One region of the Fundicoccus sp. Sow4_F4 genome, then DNA from elsewhere that is predicted to be linked to it. Evidence: predicted binding sites of a transcription regulator. Region 1 holds the regulator's gene; the other holds the start of a gene.
The links. Region 1 encodes HrcA, which represses chaperone genes, less so after heat shock. Its sites were predicted from a motif close to TTAGCACTCNNNNNNNNNGAGTGCTAA; they were not measured.
Positions count from the first base shown of each region.

Region 2: a site for HrcA is predicted at 2,215-2,241, ahead of ACTQ5J_RS07855 (DNA-binding protein). Genes of this name have one in related genera too.

Region 1 is NZ_JBQKLQ010000001.1:495,587-504,645, forward strand. It holds gene ribF (riboflavin biosynthesis protein RibF) at 1-882, shown strand, start outside; gene hemW (radical SAM family heme chaperone HemW) at 942-2,105, shown strand; gene hrcA (heat-inducible transcriptional repressor HrcA) at 2,286-3,302, shown strand; gene grpE (nucleotide exchange factor GrpE) at 3,336-3,929, shown strand; gene dnaK (molecular chaperone DnaK) at 3,971-5,806, shown strand; gene dnaJ (molecular chaperone DnaJ) at 5,926-7,065, shown strand; gene ACTQ5J_RS02355 (transposase) at 7,443-7,766, opposite strand; partial or broken gene ACTQ5J_RS02360 (hypothetical protein) at 8,534-9,059, opposite strand, start outside.
Region 2 is NZ_JBQKLQ010000004.1:182,458-191,516, reverse strand. It holds gene ACTQ5J_RS07870 (LacI family DNA-binding transcriptional regulator) at 1-6, opposite strand, end outside; gene ACTQ5J_RS07865 (GNAT family N-acetyltransferase) at 456-878, opposite strand; gene ACTQ5J_RS07860 (GNAT family N-acetyltransferase) at 897-1,319, opposite strand; gene ACTQ5J_RS07855 (DNA-binding protein) at 1,374-1,991, opposite strand; gene ACTQ5J_RS07850 (flavocytochrome c) at 2,437-4,473, opposite strand; gene ACTQ5J_RS07845 (YkvA family protein) at 4,696-4,947, shown strand; gene ACTQ5J_RS07840 (cytochrome c biogenesis CcdA family protein) at 5,088-5,753, shown strand; gene ACTQ5J_RS07835 (TlpA family protein disulfide reductase) at 5,763-6,485, shown strand; gene ACTQ5J_RS07830 (universal stress protein) at 6,596-7,060, opposite strand; gene ACTQ5J_RS07825 (hypothetical protein) at 7,138-7,314, opposite strand; gene ACTQ5J_RS07820 (hypothetical protein) at 7,814-8,023, opposite strand.

The DNA of each region.
Region 1 (9,059 bases):
CTTGGTTTTTTCGATGGTGTCCATTTGGGCCATCAGGCAGTTATTAGAGCTGCTAAAGAAGAAGCAGTTAAACGTGGAATTAAATTGGCAGTCATGACGTTTAATCAGCATCCAAAAATTGTTTATTCGAAACTTGATGAAAAATCAATGTTTTATCTGTCAACAAACGAGCGTAAAGCAGACTTATTAACGGGGCTAGGAGTTGATATTCTTTATCTAGTGGATTATACATGGGCTTTCGGCTCACAAGCGCCACAGACTTTCGTTGATCGTTATATTGTCGACTTGAATGCGAAAGTGGTAGTCGCAGGTTTCGACTATACTTATGGTAAGAAAGATGTCGCCAACATGCAGACATTGTCTAAACACGCTTCAGAGCGCTTTGAAATTGTTGAAGTTGATCAATTTTCAATCAATCAGCACAAGATAGCGTCGACAAACATTCGCGAACAAATAGAAAATGGCCAAATTGAAGTCGCGAATAAGGAACTAGGATATTTATACCAAACATCAGGTACTGTCGTTCATGGTGAAAAACGCGGGAGCGCCTTGCTTGGTTACCCAACAGCTAATGTTGAAACAACAAGTAAAGAGCTTCTTCCGGGCATTGGTGTTTATATAGTAGAATTCTTTGTTTCAGAAAAGTGGCACCAAGGGATGGCCTCTGTTGGTTATAATGTAACATTCGGCGAAAATCGTCCAGTAACGTGTGAGGTCTTTATATTAGACTTTGACCAAATGATTTACGGTGAAAATGTTAAAGTCCGTTGGCACCATTACTTACGTGGGGAAATTAAATTCGATGGCCTTGATGGTCTAATTAAACAACTTGATCAAGATTTAGTGGATACCCGTGAATACTTTGCTGAATTAAATCAATAGCTCAATAAGTTAAGCGTTAAAGTCAAGGACCGAGCGTCAAATAGGATAGGAGAGAATTCATGGTAACGACCAAGCAAGCAGATGCGGTTTATATTCACATTCCTTTTTGTAAAAAGATTTGTCATTATTGTGCATTTAATAAGTACTTTTACGACGGACAACCAGTAGGTCGTTACTTGGATGGTTTAGAACAGGAAATGTCTCTTTATTCTTTAAAGCAAGATGAGGCTTTGGACACCGTCTATATCGGTGGCGGAACTCCAAGTTGCTTAAGTATGCAAGAATTAGATCAATTGATGCAAAGCGTCCATAGACATATGAGGTTAGATAAGCAAACAGAGTTTACCTTTGAAATAAACCCAGGTGAATTGTCACTAGAAAAATGTCAGTTGCTTTATGATTATGGAGTGAACCGAATTAGTATGGGAGTTCAAACCTTTAATGATAATTTATTACGTCGTATTGGCCGCAATCATCGTGTCAGACATGTTTATCAATCGATTGACTGGTTGCGTCAATCGGGTTTTAAAGCATTAAGCATTGATTTAATCTTCCGATTGCCTGGTCAGACACTTGAGGATTTTAATGAGAGTTTAAAAAAAGCGCTCGAATTGCAATTGCCGCATTATTCCTTGTATTCTCTGATTATTGAACAACAAACACTTTTTCAACAATTAATGCGCGAAGGGAAACTACCGATTCCTAATGAAGATACGGATGCTGATATGTTCGAACTCGCCATTAAACAGTTGAGTGAGCATCAGATTAATCAATATGAAATTAGTAACTTTGCAATGAAAGGCTATGAATCACGACATAATCTAAAATACTGGCAGTATCAACCATACTTTGGTTTTGGCGCCGGTGCCCACGGTTTTGTCGATGGCGTACGCTATTATAATCATGGACCAGTGCACCACTATTTGAAACAAACGCAACAACAGTCGAAGCCAATCATCAATCAATTAACACTAAATCAAAACGATCAGATGGAAGAATACATATTCTTAGCGCTGAGGACGAATCGAGGATTTAGTTTACAAGAGTTTGAAAGCAAATTTTATTATTCAGCGCTTGAATTATTTGGGGAGTTTTTTAATAAGCAAGTAGCGCAAGAATTAATGATAATTGAAAGAGAGACTGTTCGTTTAACTAATCGTGGGTTGTTTCTCGCAGATACCGTATTTCGCGAACTCATCGGCTGGTTAAACGTTGTAAAATGAACTGATATAAAATAAATGTATCTATTGATCCAGCGGACTAGCACTCTTTATGTAAGAGTGCTAGTTTTTTGTATTTTTTGAAGAAAAAGCCTTGACATGCCCCAGAATAGCGTGTAATATAATAGATGTTAGCACTCCTATAATTTAAGTGCTAAACCAAAGTGAGGTGAGCGAATCTACATGTTAACACCGAGGCAAAGGCAAGTTCTTTACTTAATCGTTAGATTATATAGTGAGTTTGAAGAACCCGTTGGTTCTAAAACTTTATTAAGAGAGAGTCTTCTAAACGTCAGTCCAGCAACCATTCGAAATGATATGGTCGTTTTGGAAAGAGAAGGATTGCTGAGGAAAGCACACACTTCAAGTGGTCGAATTCCATCTTTCAGTGGCTATCGTTATTATGTTGACCGCTTAATCCATCACGAAGATGAGATGAAAGTCTTAGAAGAAGATGATCATGCAATTGCCGAATTATTTCATGAACGCCAAGCAGATGATTTACAGTTAGCTCAAATGGCTGCCGATATTCTGGTTTCTTTAACAGGTTATACAGCTGTTGTCTTAGGACAGAGCAATGACTCCCATCATCTGAAAGAGTTTAAGCTTGTTTATCTAAATGAGAAGAACTTAATTGCTATTATGATTACAGACGGAGGCCGTGTCGAAACTCAATTGTTCGTCACGCTTTATCCAGTAACTAAAGAAATGGTGATGAAGGCTTCAGAAATAGTCAACAATGAGTTAATAGGAACAAGTATTGAAGATGTTTACCATCGCTTAAAACTGACGATACCATTACTAACTCAACGAGCAGTTTCATATCAATTTGATTTTTCTCCCTTAGCTGAGAAAACTCTTCATAGTTTGAAAGGGCGCCAATATCATATTGGTGGTAAAAACAATTTATTTGATTTTATAGAGCCCCAAACAGACTCAGAAGATTTAAAGAAATTATTTACGATGGTGGATGGTTCTGCCAGTATGTATGATATGCTTGAAAATCGGAATCAAGGAATTGAAGTTCTTTTCGGAGCGGATATGTCGCCCTATGGGATAGCAAATCTTAGTATGGTAACAGGGAAGTTTCAACAACAAAATCAAGAAATCACATTGGGTCTGATTGGCCCCACAACCATGCCTTATCACCGTATTATCGGCTTAATGGAGAAAATGATTACAGAATTATCCAATTACTAGTTAAACGACTATATAAAATGAGGAGGTAGAAAATTGACAGAAGAAAACAAACATGTCGAGGACTCTACTGTAAAAGATGAGACACTATTTGAAACAGATAGCATCGAATCAGAAGAGGAAATTGCAAATGAAACGACTGAAACAATTACAACAGAAGATGATACAGATGCTAAAAAAGATGACTTAGCTGAACTTACTGCAGCAAATGAAGCTCTAGAAGACAGAGTATTACGTCTACAAGCTGAAATTTCAAATATGCAACGTACGAATACACGTGAGCGTCAAAACGCAGCGAAGTATCGTTCGCAAAGTTTAGCTACAAATCTACTGGAAGTTGTCGATAACTTTGAACGTGCTCTAGCAACGGAAGTAACAAGTGAAGATGCTTTAACACTAAAAAAAGGAATCGAAATGGTTCATGGGCAACTAATTACTGCGCTAGAACGTGAAAAAGTGACTGTAATCGATCCGTTGAATGAAGCGTTTGATCCAAACTTCCACCAAGCAGTCAGCACGATGCCGGCAGAAGAAGGGCAAGCAAGCGATGTTGTCGTGAATGTATTACAAAAAGGTTATTTACTAGATGACCGTGTCATTCGTCCGGCTATGGTCATTGTATCAGCGTAAACGTATATAAATAAACAATTTAAGAAAAGAGGAAACAAATTATGGCAAAAATTATTGGTATTGACTTAGGTACAACTAACTCTGCGGTTGCTGTTTTAGAGGGTGGAGAGGCAAAAATTATTCCAAACCCAGAAGGTAACCGTACGACACCTTCAGTTGTCGCTTTTAAAAATGACGAAATTCAAATTGGTGAAGTAGCTAAGCGTCAAGCAGTGACTAATCCACATACAGTAAGCTCAATTAAACGTCACATTGGTGAGGGCAACTACAAAGCTGAAATGGATGGCAAAGACTACACACCACAAGAAATTTCAGCAATGATCTTGCAACACTTAAAGAGCTACGCAGAAGATTATTTAGGTGAAAAAGTAGAAAAAGCTGTTATCACTGTTCCAGCTTATTTTAACGATGCACAACGTCAAGCAACTAAAGATGCTGGTCGTATTGCAGGTTTAGAAGTAGAACGTATTGTTAACGAGCCAACGGCTGCCGCTTTAGCTTACGGTTTAGATAAAACTGATGCTGAAGAAAGAATCTTAGTATTCGACTTAGGTGGTGGTACATTTGACGTGTCAATCCTTGAATTAGGTGACGGAGTCTTTGATGTATTATCAACTGCTGGTGATAATAAATTAGGTGGAGATGACTTCGACGAGAAAATCATCGACTACTTAGTAGCAGAATTCAAAAAAGAAAACGGCGTTGACTTATCTAATGATAAAATGGCTTTACAACGTCTAAAAGACGCAGCTGAAAAAGCTAAAAAAGACCTATCAGGTGTATCAAGCACTCAAATCAGCTTACCATTCATCACTGCTTCAGATGCTGGTCCATTACACTTAGAAATTTCATTAACTCGTGCTAAATTTGATGAATTAACACATGATTTAGTTGAAAGAACTAAAGGGCCAGTTCGTCAAGCATTAAAAGATGCTGGTTTATCACAATCAGAAATTAACGAAGTTATTTTAGTTGGTGGTTCAACACGTATTCCTGCAGTTGTTGATGCAGTACGTAAAGAAACAGGTAAAGAACCAAATAAATCAGTGAACCCTGACGAAGTAGTTGCAATGGGTGCAGCAATCCAAGGTGGAGTAATCTCTGGAGATGTGAAAGATATCGTATTACTTGATGTTACACCATTATCATTAGGTATCGAAACAATGGGTGGCGTGTTTACTAAATTAATTGACCGTAACACGACAATTCCAACAAGTAAATCACAAGTGTTCTCAACAGCAGCTGATAACCAACCAGCAGTAGATGTTCATGTATTGCAAGGTGAGCGTCAAATGGCAGCTGACAACAAAACTTTAGGTCGCTTCCAATTAACGGATATCCCATCTGCACCGCGTGGTGTGCCACAAATCGAAGTAACATTCGACATTGACAAAAACGGTATCGTTAACGTAAGTGCCAAAGACTTAGGTACTAAGAAAGAACAAACAATTACAATCAAATCTTCATCAGGTTTAACAGACGAAGAAATCGAACGTATGGTTAAAGATGCAGAAGCAAACGCTGAAGCAGATAAAGCTCGTCGTGAAGAAGCTGACCTACGTAATGAAGTAGATCAATTAATCTTTACAACTGATAAAACGTTAGGCGAATTAAAAGATAAAGTATCTGAAGAAGAAATCACACAAGCTGAAGCTGCACGTGATGATTTAAAAGCTGCGGTTGAAGCAAATGATTTAGAAGATATGAAAGTTAAACGTGATGCATTAAATGAGGTTGTTCAAAACTTAACTATTAAGTTATACGAACAAGCTGCTCAAGAAGCACAAGCTGCTGAAGGAGCTGAAGATGCAACTAACGCAACAGGTTCAGCTGATGATGTTGTAGATGCTGACTTTGAAGAAGTTGACGAAGACTAATTTTATGTTAACTAGCGTCTTTGCTATTAAAGCCAAGGGTGAAAGACGCCCTTGGCTTTTCTATCAAAGGTGATTATGCATAAAGTATGCAATGAATTACTTATACGAGGGGGTAGAGTATGGCGAATAAAAGAGATTATTATGACGTCCTAGGTGTCTCACGTGATGCCTCAGATGTTGAAATAAAAAAAGCCTACCGAAAATTATCAAAAAAATACCATCCTGATATTAATAAAGCAGCGGATGCAGATGCTAAGTTTAAAGAAGTGACTGAAGCTTATGAAATGTTAAGTGATGCTCAAAAACGTGCAGCTTATGACCAGTATGGTCATGCAGCCAATGATCCAAACTTTGGAGCTGGCTTTGGGGGCGCAGGCTTCGGCGGTGGTGGAGCAGGCGGCTTTGGTTTCGAAGATATCTTTGAAAGTTTCTTCGGTGGACAAAGTGGTGGCTCTAGACGACCAAACGCTCCACAAAGAGGGAACGATTTACAATATCGGGTTGATATCAGCTTTGAAGAAGCAATTTTTGGTAAAGAAACAACGATCAAATATAAACGAAAAGAAGAATGTCACACCTGTCATGGTTCAGGTGCTAAAGAAGGTACAGAGCCGGTTACGTGTTCTAAATGTCATGGTGCAGGTGCGGTACAAGTCGAAAGAAATACACCATTTGGTCGTGTAATGACTCAAGCTACTTGTGATGTGTGTCAGGGTACTGGTAAAGAAATCAAAGAAAAGTGTACAACATGTGCAGGTTCAGGTAGTGAAACTGTAGATCATTCTGTTAAAGTCACAGTGCCAGCTGGTATTGAAGATGATCAACAAATGCGTCTAAGCGGACAAGGAGAAGCCGGTAAAAACGGGGGTCCTTACGGAGACCTTTATGTAGTCTTCAGAGTACGACCAAGCGATAAGTTCACTCGTGAAGGAAGTGAAATATACTTTAATCTTCCGTTATCATTCAGTCAAGCAGCACTAGGTGATGAAATTAAAGTACCAACTGTTCATGGTGCGGTGAAATTGAAAGTACCTGCAGGAACCCAAACGGGCACTACTTTCCGACTAAAAGGAAAAGGTGCACCAAGTGTACGTTCAGGTTACCAAGGTGATCAACACGTTACCGTTAACATTGTTACACCTAAGAAATTAACAGATAAACAAAGGGAATTATTAAAACAATTCGCTAAAGAATCTGGTGAAGAAATCAAAGGGAATGATCCTGGTTTCTTCAATAAAGTAAAAGACTTATTTGATTAATACTAAAGGGTTTAAAAATTTGAGTGTCGGTGAGGAAATCCTCGCTGATACTTTTTTTGTTTTAGGTTTTGAATTGGCAAATTAAATGCAACACCTTGTCAAAGAAGAGCTCATAAGGCGTTTCTAACCTTAGCACTTACGCTTATTTAGTTTATCAAGTAATCTGTTCAATAGCTTGTTAAAGCTTCTGTTTTTGGAAAGTACTCTCTTAGTAGTCCAGTTGTATTTTAATTTATTCCTTTTTGCCAAGGGGCATGAGGGTCTGCGAAATAAAACGAGATGTGATCTAAATATTGAGTGACTTCTCGATGTTTCGAAAAGTCTTTTCCACGGTCTGGAGTAATGGATTTTCTTTTACTATTCGCTAGAGCAGCTAGTCAATTAATGACGGCATCACGCACGTTGTTCGCTATAATGGACGGTTCGGTTATGCCAAAGACATTCGCCGTATCTTTATAGGAAGCACTGGTGTCTTGTTTAAATCTTAATACATCTAGTTTGAAATTCAAAGGATACTTTTTGTTAGTCTTCTTTCTTTTAAGACCATCCTTCCCAAATGTTTTGTACTGATTAACCCATTTTCCAATTAGAGCAGAGTCAGATATGGCATGTTTTTTAGTGAGTAAAGTATATCCCAATGTGCCATTTAAATACTCTTGAACAACATTTAATTTAAATTCATATGAGTACTTTTTTGACATGAAAATAACCCCCGTAAAGTTAGATTTTTAACTCTAACTTTTGGGGGCACATCACATTTTTGAATTCGAATAGTCTTTTTTTGTTCAATAATCTTGGGTACTGGTGAGGAAAACCTCTAAGAACCTAAAATTCAGCTCTCCTAACGAAGCTGGATTTTTATCAGTTCAAAATTTTTTAGTGTCGATAGCTATAGAAAGTCAGAATGATTCGTAACTTCGGCTTTTTTTGCGGCATAATTTAGTCGAGTATTGAAAAGCGTTAATCAGCAGTCTCTTCACCTGAAAAGAGTAGCAGTCTAATAGTTTTGTTAGGTTTGGCCTGTAAGTTTTGACAAAGGAATACACAAGCCCTTATATTATCTAAATTTGTGTAGCCAAATCCACTGCGTTAAATCGTCTTGATCTTGTTGTTAGTTTCTTCCACCATTCTGTTCGATAAAGTATGGGTTAAGCTGCTCTCAATGGCTTCGAGGTAATGAAATAAGGGGGTAAAGGTCGTTCGGAAATGACTTGAAACGGTATGCTTTCGAATGATAGATAAAACAGTTTATAGTTGTGATTCATGATATCGGCTTTTAGATCGTTAATCAACGCGTACTCTAATCGGAGTCTTGGATCGATGGATAGAGTGTAATCAATCATACTTTTTTCAGTGACGAGCCCTCAAACAAGCGATGGCTATGGTAGTCTTAAAAGTTTAATTCCTCTCGATACTTTAAGGGCAACTTCCATAAACGATTCAGTTTAGTATAGCGCAATATGAATTCTTATAGTGCTGAAATGCTCCTAAGATGATCATTATTTCGATCGATTAGAACTGAACTAATAGCTGATTTAATGTTATCTAAATCTATGCTGGTTGGGAAGTCATGGATAACGACCACTTTTTTAGTAGTAGTGGTTGATATCATAAAATTGCTAACGATAATATCGTAGTTTAAGTTTTCAATGATAGAATCTGATATCTTTATTTTAGAGTAAACATCTATCGCCACCTTGCGTGGCAATTCGAGCTCCAAAAAATCTTTAATCATATTTGAGTGAGTATAATGGCGGTCACTTAGAATTACTACGGATACTTGTTTTTTCTTATGAATATAGTTGCTAATTAAACCATCCCAATAAGTAACCAAAGTAAACAATAGGTAATTGATTACAAGGTCTTCAGTCGCTATACTTAATTTCACACAAAAGTTATGAATTATGATGTGGATGGCCTGATAAAGTTCTGGGAAATTTGATTTGAATTTCATTGCAAAGTACTTATAACGGTCAAAAAAAATTAAATCTGAA
Region 2 (9,059 bases), on a different contig from region 1:
CGCCATAAGTTCTTACCTCCTTGGAAACCGGTTAACACGATTGTAAACGTTTGAATTTTGTTTGTCAACGCTTTCTGCAAAGGGTTTCATTGACACACTCTATAAATACTGTTGCATTATTACTTGCGAAGTTAATGACACAGTCGGATGTTTGTTATAATATTTTTCTGATTTTCTTTTAAATAATTCAATAGAGTTCGCTTAACACACACTGAAAGAATGTCGTTTTATAAATTTCAGAAATTGCCAAGTCACCTTCATCACCTAGAAAATTCAATATTTTTGCATCATGACGATCTGAGTGCTTCCTGCAAGAGTGTCTTCCATAGTGAGACGCAAGTAATGAAAGAACTCAGTTTTATTATTTAGGCTATCAACTAGTTTTGTTATCCCTTAAACCACAAAAAAAAAGCACCTCCTGCTGTAAGAGATGCTTCTTTGTGTTTCCTTATGGCTTACTGTAACTTTTTATAAAAATAAATCCGCCTCTCGCCCACGCGAGGCATATCATCAAGTTTACCGTAAACTGTGTAACCTTGTTCCTCGTAAAAACTTGTCCCTTGGAAATCTTGCGTCGTCAACGTCACATTGACCACCCCTTTTTCCTTGCCTAATCGTTCTATTTCATTCAATAGCTGACTACCAATTCCCTGTTTGCGATAATCCTTTTGAACCGCAAGTTGCGTAATTTCCATCGCGTCATATTCAAAACGAGCCACTATCACCCCAATCACTTCACGGTCCTCAAAAGCTGCAATCGATACTGTATCAGCATTTCTCGCTATATGTTGGCCGAACACCTCAAATTGTTGCTCCTCAAAAATCCGATGACAAATCGGCTCAGCCACTCTCGAATCGACTGTTTGATAATAGATCATGACATACCTCCTCCAACTTTAATTTAATCGCTTAACAAAATAGTGCATAGATACACCACGCATTGGCATATCATCCAATGTTGCGTAACAAGTATAACCACATTTTTTATAGAAACCTGCTGCTTGATAACTGCGGGTTCTCAATGTAATGTTAATAATATTTCTTTCCTTAGATAAATTTTCGATCGCATTCATCAACTTACTGCCTATTTTTCGTCCCTGAAAGGCCGAGTCGACTGTTATAAATTCAATATAGATGTGATCATATTGACGCTTAGCCACAACAGCACCGGCCAAGTGTTCTCCCTCATAAGCCGCCAAGGTTAATCTTTCTTCTTCCTTGTCACGCAACTCATCAAAATAAGTTTCCGCTTGTTCTTTAAATACGTCTTGAACAAAAACTTCAACGTGCTCAAATTGACTCTGTTTAATTGTCAGCATAATTTCCCCTCGATAGGTCATTGGATTGTTTATACGTTTGACTACTCTATACGCCTAAATTCTGTTCAGCAGCAAGATTGATGACTCTGAAGAAGAATGAAGATAGCGGGTAATCTTTAATAGTTTTGCTTCTTTGCGGTGCCCTTCAAACTGATAAAATTCCGCAAAATGAATCTGATGTCCAGACTGCAGTGTGAGGCTCGCATGAGCGGCTCCTTCTTTACCATGAGACACTAGTTGGTGAATGATTATGCTACTTATTGGAGTGGCCGTTTGATAAGCAGTTAATATCTTTTCTATCCCCATTAATGGCTGGGCTTGAGTAGCTTCAGCAAATTGCGCCTTTGATGATAAATAGTTTGATGTCAGTGTGACATCTTGCATCCAAGCTGCCAGTAAGAAATCTCGAATACCACGCCTTTTGGGGGCATTATCACAATTCAAATCACCTATCGCCAGAAAGTCCGTTTCAAAAGCTAGCTCTTGATCCGGCCCAAAAGCCAAGCCTTCCACTTTTAGAGCCTCTTCTAGACGAATAATTGCTTTAGGTCCAACTCCATGGAGTTTCGCTACTGATTGAGCACTCACCTGACTCAACGCTTCCAAATGCGTGAGTCCAACATTATTTAATGCTCGAGTCGCTGGTTTTCCAATATTAGGTAGTGCTTTCACGATTAAACGCTCCCTTTCTAACTTGTCAGACTTTAATAAATCCACAGTGACTCTTAGTCATTGCAGTGTTTCTTGAGTAGTGCCTGAATTCATTAAAACATTCTCATTAAGATTATACACGGTGTATCGTGAAACGTATAGCAAAAAGGACCTAAACTCAATAAGCGCCTAGCTTTTGCTAACCAACTCATGGCGACATTGACGACTCGATGTCCATCGGAACTTGTCATTCAAAGATTATGTGTGCTAAACGCTTATCCTCCTAGCTAAGGATATCAACATCGTACGAGGTCACTCATCACACACAAAGCCCCTTCTCATTACACCTAAACGCAAAGAAATTTCTCAGCCCTGACACTGAGAAATTTTTTGCGTTTAATTATAACCAGCGAGGGGACTCGACTAGTTTCGGGGATAGCAAATATAGTTTAATAACTTTCTTTAGTTAAGCTGCGGAATCTGCTTCTTCATCTGTCTCTTCGTCTGTCTCTTCTTCTGTCTCTTCTTCAGTTTCACTTTCCGTTGGCTCGCCTTCAGTATCAGCGCTGTCGTCTAGACTTCCGGTTTCTTCGTTTTCTACAGAGTCTTCAGGTTCAGTTTCTTCTTCACTTGCGTCTTCTGAATTAACTTCTTCCTCTTCTTCTTCCGGAGTCACGTCTTCAGTTGCATCTTCTGTACCTTCTTCTGTCCCTTCCTCAAGAACAGCTTCTAAATCAGTTGCTGCCATTTGACCAGCGATACGACCAAAGACAATGATATCTAGAACGGCGTTACCACCGATGCGGTTACCACCATGAACGCCACCTACTACTTCACCTGCTGCAAATAAACCTGGAATGATTTCACCGTCTTCATTCAATACCTGCGTGTCATTATTAATTTTCAAGCCACCCATTGTATGGTGAATGGATGGTGTGACTGATAAGGCATAGTAAGGTCCTTTTGCTAATGACATCGTCATATTAAGACGGCCAAATTCTTCATCGACACCAGCCGCTTGGGCCTCGTTGTAAGTATCTAAAGTTGCTTGTAAAGTTGCCGCATCTAATTCTAAAGCCGTTGCTAATTCTTCCAGACTTTCACCATGAACGGCATGGCCTTTTTCAATATATCCAGCCATTGATGCATTTTGGTCCACTAATTCTTGATTGACAAGCAAGTAAGCTACACTATCTGTTTGGGCAATAATGTTGGCTGACACAACGTCTCGTGTTAATAATTCATCCGTAAAACGCAGGCCCTCTTTATTCACAAGAATCGCACCATCTCCACGTAAACCTTCTGTATAAAGGTAACCTGTTCCTGGTTGAGTTGTCGGGTGAATTTGGATTTCTTCCATTTGGTATAGTGCTGCCCCTATTTCAACGGCCATTTGAATACCAGATCCTGTTGCACCTGGATGGTTAGTTGTTTCAAAACCTACTTTACTTTCGTCGTATTGTTCAACCATTTCCATATTGGCACCGAAACCACCGGTTGCGAGAATCACTGCATCTGCATTTACAACAAAACTTGCACCGTCGGCTGTTACGACATTCACGCCTACAACATGACCTTCGTCATTTGTGATTAATGATTGAGCTTCTGACTCCAGATAGATTGGAACGTCTAATTCATCTAATTTCTCTTTCAATACACCTATAAGAACTGGTCCAACTGCTGATCCGTCTTTAGGTTTATGGATACGTGCATTTGTTTGACCTCCAGAAAATGATACGTCTGTTAATTCTGCACCTAAATCATTCACCCATTGTAGAGCATCTGCAGATTGTTCGACCATTGTTCTCAATAACTCTGGATCATTTAATTCATAGCCACCGGTAAAGGTGTCTTCGTAAAATTGTTCATTTGAATCTTCAACACCCAATTCAGCCTGAATGTAGGTTTGCGAAGCATTCATACCACCAGTTGCTCGGTTAGTATTTCCTCCGATTACTGCCATTTGTTCTAAAATAACCACGTCTTTACCAGCTAAAGCTGCTTCAATTGCTGCTGCCATCCCAGCACCACCCGCACCAATCACGACTACTTCTGTGTCGATGTCTGCTTGTTCAACTGCTTCGACTGATAACTTATTGGCTTCATCTTTTAAGTAATCTAAGTCCGCTCCCGCTTGTTTTAAAGCATCTTCGATAGCTGCTAGCACTGCATTACTTGAGACTGATGCTCCTGACACGACGTCAACGGCTAAACTTTGTGTTTGAATGATTGCTTCAGTAATTTCGCTAATAGCTGCTGTACCAATTTCACCCGTTTCTCCGTCGGCAATTACTTGAATGTTCTCAATACGTGTCTCAGTCACCGTTACGATTGCTTCCACCGAACCACCGAAACCATCTGCTACCCCAGAATACGTCCCAGCTTCAAAACTTAATCCGTCTTGCGCACTTGCTGATCCCAATGTAGTTAAACTCGTGACCAAGCCAGCACCTACTAGTACAACTACCAGTAACATGCCAATTATCTTTCTCATTCTTTCCATTCTAAACACTCCTTTGTGATGTTTTGTACATTTTATTTTATCACACTAACTAAACAATATCTATATCACGACAGTTGAACGAGTCTTTTTGGCTCTTGTGCATAATTATTGCATAAAGTTAGTGCATAACTGAACAATTCAGAGGTTAGCGTAAATATCCTGCTTAAGCCCTATGTCACACTCATCCTTTTGCTTTATTATATTAATAAGGAAGGTGATATCATGAGAAAGAATGTGCGATTAGGTACTTATGCGAAGTCTTTGTTTAAGAAAGAGACGCCTTGGTATATTAAAACGTTGGCAGGCATTGGTCTGGCATACACGTTTTTACCATTGGATGTCCTACCAGATTTCTTCGGACTAGTGGGAATCGTCGATGATGCCGCTGTGATGGGAATTCTAACAACAGCCGGTATGAGTTTATTAAACAATTATTACGATAGACACCCCGAATTAATTCAAGCTAGACAATAATAATTAAAACAACAGCATCTTGCTTTCAGCGGGGTGCTGTTTTCCTATTGTTTAGGCTATTATAGCTTCAAGCAAATTTCATACTTTATCCCTTTTTGTGTGTTAGGATAGGATGATAAATGATTTAGAGAGGAATAGTTATGCAATATTTACTTTTAGCAGTTGAAGGCGTTTTGACCTTCATTTCCCCTTGTTTGCTTCCAATGATTCCTATCTATCTAGCTTATTTGACAGGACAAACGGAAGAAACAGAGAGTACGCAACATAAAAAACTATTGTCACAATCAGTGCTCTTCGTGCTTGGCTTTACGATTGTCTTTGTTTCCATGAGTTTATTTGTCACAACAATCGGACGTTTCGTTTTAATCAATCGGACATTGATTCATATTATTGCAGGTGGCTTTATGATTTTGATGGGCATCGATTATTTATTAGGCAATCCATTGATGAGTCGCTTAAATAAGATGCCGCAGACGTCGCTTCGCAATACGAATGCTTTGGTATTCGGGATGGTCTTTTCGATTAGTTGGACACCTTGTGTGGGAACTTTTTTAGCAAGCGCGCTGTCCTATGCCGCTACGTCAACTTCTTATATTGAATCAGTCACTCTATTATTGAGTTTCTCGCTCGGCTTAGGTATTCCATTTGTTTTAAGTGCTTTATTAATTCAAGAAATGCAGTCAGTAATGATATGGATCAAACGTCATTACCGCATCATTCGCCTCGCATCAGGAATTTTATTAATTGTGATGGGACTTAGCTCGATGTTTGGTTGGTTAGAAACTTTATTAGTCTCACTAAGTTAGGAGCTTACAATGAAAAGAATCTACATAATTTTAGCTTTGATGGTACTTTTGTTCGCAGGGGCCTATGTCATTTATGATAATTACTTGGCCAGTGAGGAAGAAACCCTCATGGAAATGAGTTCGTCTATTGAAATCGCAGTGAAGGATGTGCCCGCAGAATCAACAGTTGACGCAGACTCAGACAAGAATGACACTGAATCTTCAACTGTTGTTACGGTCCAGAAACCAGAATCACCCTCAAGTACTGACTCAAGTGAAAAGGAAGATGAGTCCGAATCAAGTGCTGAATCGCAAACTGTCTCTCAAGAAGAGGGTTGGCAAGGCCCAGAGTCGAATTACCTGAATGCAGAAGGTGACTTACTAAATTTATCAGACAATTATGGTAAAGGTACATTAATAAACATTTGGGCTTCATGGTGTGAACCTTGTCGCGTGGAGATGCCTTATTTCGAGGAAGCTTACCAAACTTACGGCGACGACATCAACTTCATCATGATGGATGCCTTAGAGAGTAAACCAAGTGAAACTAAAGAAGCGGCTGAAGCCTTCTTTGAAGAAATGGCTCTGTCAATGCCAATTTACTTTGATCACCAAATGAACAATCAGTACTTATTTGGTGCGACCATCCTACCTCTGACTTTCATCTTAGATGATGAGGGTAAAGTTGTTGAAATCGTACGTGGCCAAGTCTCTCCAGCCAAGCTTAACCAAATGATCGAAAAGATTCGCTAAACAAAAAAAGCCAAGAACAATCGATGAATGATAAACACTGCATTCAATCGACGTTTATGGCTTTTTTGGTATCCTTATTCATCTTATTGTGACTAACGCTGATATAATCACTAATCAAAATCGCCTTCCGGCATATTATCCGTATCTGTTCGGATAATTAACACATCACACACGGCTCGGCGAATCACGAAATCTGAGACTGAACCAATAAAGAAACGCTCTACTGCATTTAAACCACGCGCTCCCATAATAATTAAATCAATAGACTCTCGTTCAGGTATCGTCGTGCTAATCATCGTCCGCGGTGAACCAATTTCCAACAGTACGCCCATATCCAATAAACCATTTTCTTGGGCATAATGTTGACACTTTTCTAATAACTCATGACCATTGCGCTCCGCAATTCTAACATATTCCTCGACATTAAAAGGTAGGCTTCCGGTATCATCCAATATATGTGTAATATACAATTTAGCATTGTTTCGCTTTGAAATGGCCACGCCTTTTCTCAAAGCTTTCAAGGACCCTTCTGACCCATCAACTGCAACTAAGATACGGCTGTATTCTTGTAACACAAAAGCACCTCCTCATTCTTAATTCCATTATATCAAATCACCTGACTACTTGTCTGCTTTTAAAAGACATCGCATCCTTATTTTAACTCCTCGAAAATCACGGTGCAATGCCCTTTTTCATCGGCATCACTAACTTTAACGATTCTCAAAGATTTTTTATTCGCATAGTCGGCAATCTCTTGATAAACCTTTGCCATTTGGCTCTTGAAAATACCAGATCGTGCTTCAAATTCTTCTACAATATACTGTCCCATTCGAACTGCACCTCGCTTCTTATTTTCTTTAGTTTATCATATCTAGGGTGTCATCCCCAAGGAAGACACTTGAATGGGATAGATGGAGTGGACTTAATCCACCTTCATCGGCTGCCAATAGCGACCGGTAAAGACAGAACAAAGTCAAAAACAAACCCTAATGAAACGGACGTCAAACTTGACACAATATCTTCCCAAAACACCCCTCGACTAATCATGGTACTGATTGAATCGATCACTAAACTTACATTCAGAAAACTCCGCGATGTTCTCGGATTGATTGATAATCAATAGCAATTGAAGTAGTCCTCAAGATTGTTACAACAGACTCAAAGGAGCGTCGTTCATCCTAAAAAAATAGAGCTGCACGCCGGATGGCGCAAACAGCTCTAGGGTGTTTTCACTAGCCTTCAATCTCCATGCCCCATTCAAAGGCTTATGTCTTTTGAATGGAATCTACTATTGAACAGACAAGTCTTATAAATAAGTTAGTCGCAAATTAACGAGATGGTTTTGGTGGCTGACAAACGTCACATTGACGTTGATACTTATCTTTAAATTTCGTGAAAGTTTTCTCAAATTTGTTGCCACATTCGCATTCTAATAACAACTTTTGAGAGAAACCATGATATTCAGTCGATAATACTTTAGTCGTTGAGTTCGTTTCAACAAACTTTTTAATTTCACCGATGGTCCAGCGTTTTTTCATATAATAACCTCCATTTTCATAACCAATGGAAGCGTGATACCCTTCCGTGATTAACATAATACTCTTGTGACCCTATCATACCACAGCTCTGCCTACTTTTATAGCGTTTATCTTGCGATCAGTTTGGTAATCCCTAGCCTCAATTCCTCCCATGAAATAGAAGAGATGTCAACCGCTCACGTTCTAGATGATAAATACAAACAGAGTCTGGCTTTAATAAAATCGTCTTGAGCCTTGGCTCAAGACACTGCTGGTTTTGGTGGTTCTAGTGGGGCGTAGTGCTTGAGGTGGTGATGGTAGGCTTCTTGGAACTGCGAGTAGGATTAACCTGATTCTAGGATAAGTCTCGGCACGATTTAACACGACTGTGCCGACTATAGACCATGAATCGGCAGGTTCTCGACATGAATGTGCCGACTATAGAACATGAATCGGCAGGTTCTCGACACGACTGTGCCGACTATAGACCATGAATCGGCAGGTTCTCGACATGAATGTGCCGACTATAGACCATGAATCGGCAGGTTCTCGACACGACTGTGCCGACTATAGATAAGACTCGGCAGGTTCTCGACACGACTGTGCCGACTATAGAACATGAATCGGCAGGTTCTCGATACGACTGTGCCGACTATAGAACATGAATCGGCAGGTTCTCGACACGACTGTGCCGACTATAGATAAGACTCGGCAGGATCTTGACGCGACTGTGCCGACTATAGACCATGAATCGGCAGGTTCTCGACACGACTGTGCCGACTATAGAACATGAATCGGCAGGTTCTCGACATGAATGTGCCGACTATAGAACATGAATCGGCAGGTTCTCGACATGAATGTGCCGACTATAGACCATGAATCGGCAGGATCTCGACACGACTGTGCCGACTATAGACCATGAATCGGCACAATAAGATGAGAATTCTAATTTAAGCTAGCCACCCCCAGACTTAGCCCTCATTCAGCTTAGATCAGCTAGCAAAAGCCTCTACCTAGCTATCGCGTGCTGCTAATCATCGAGATTCAGTATAATTTC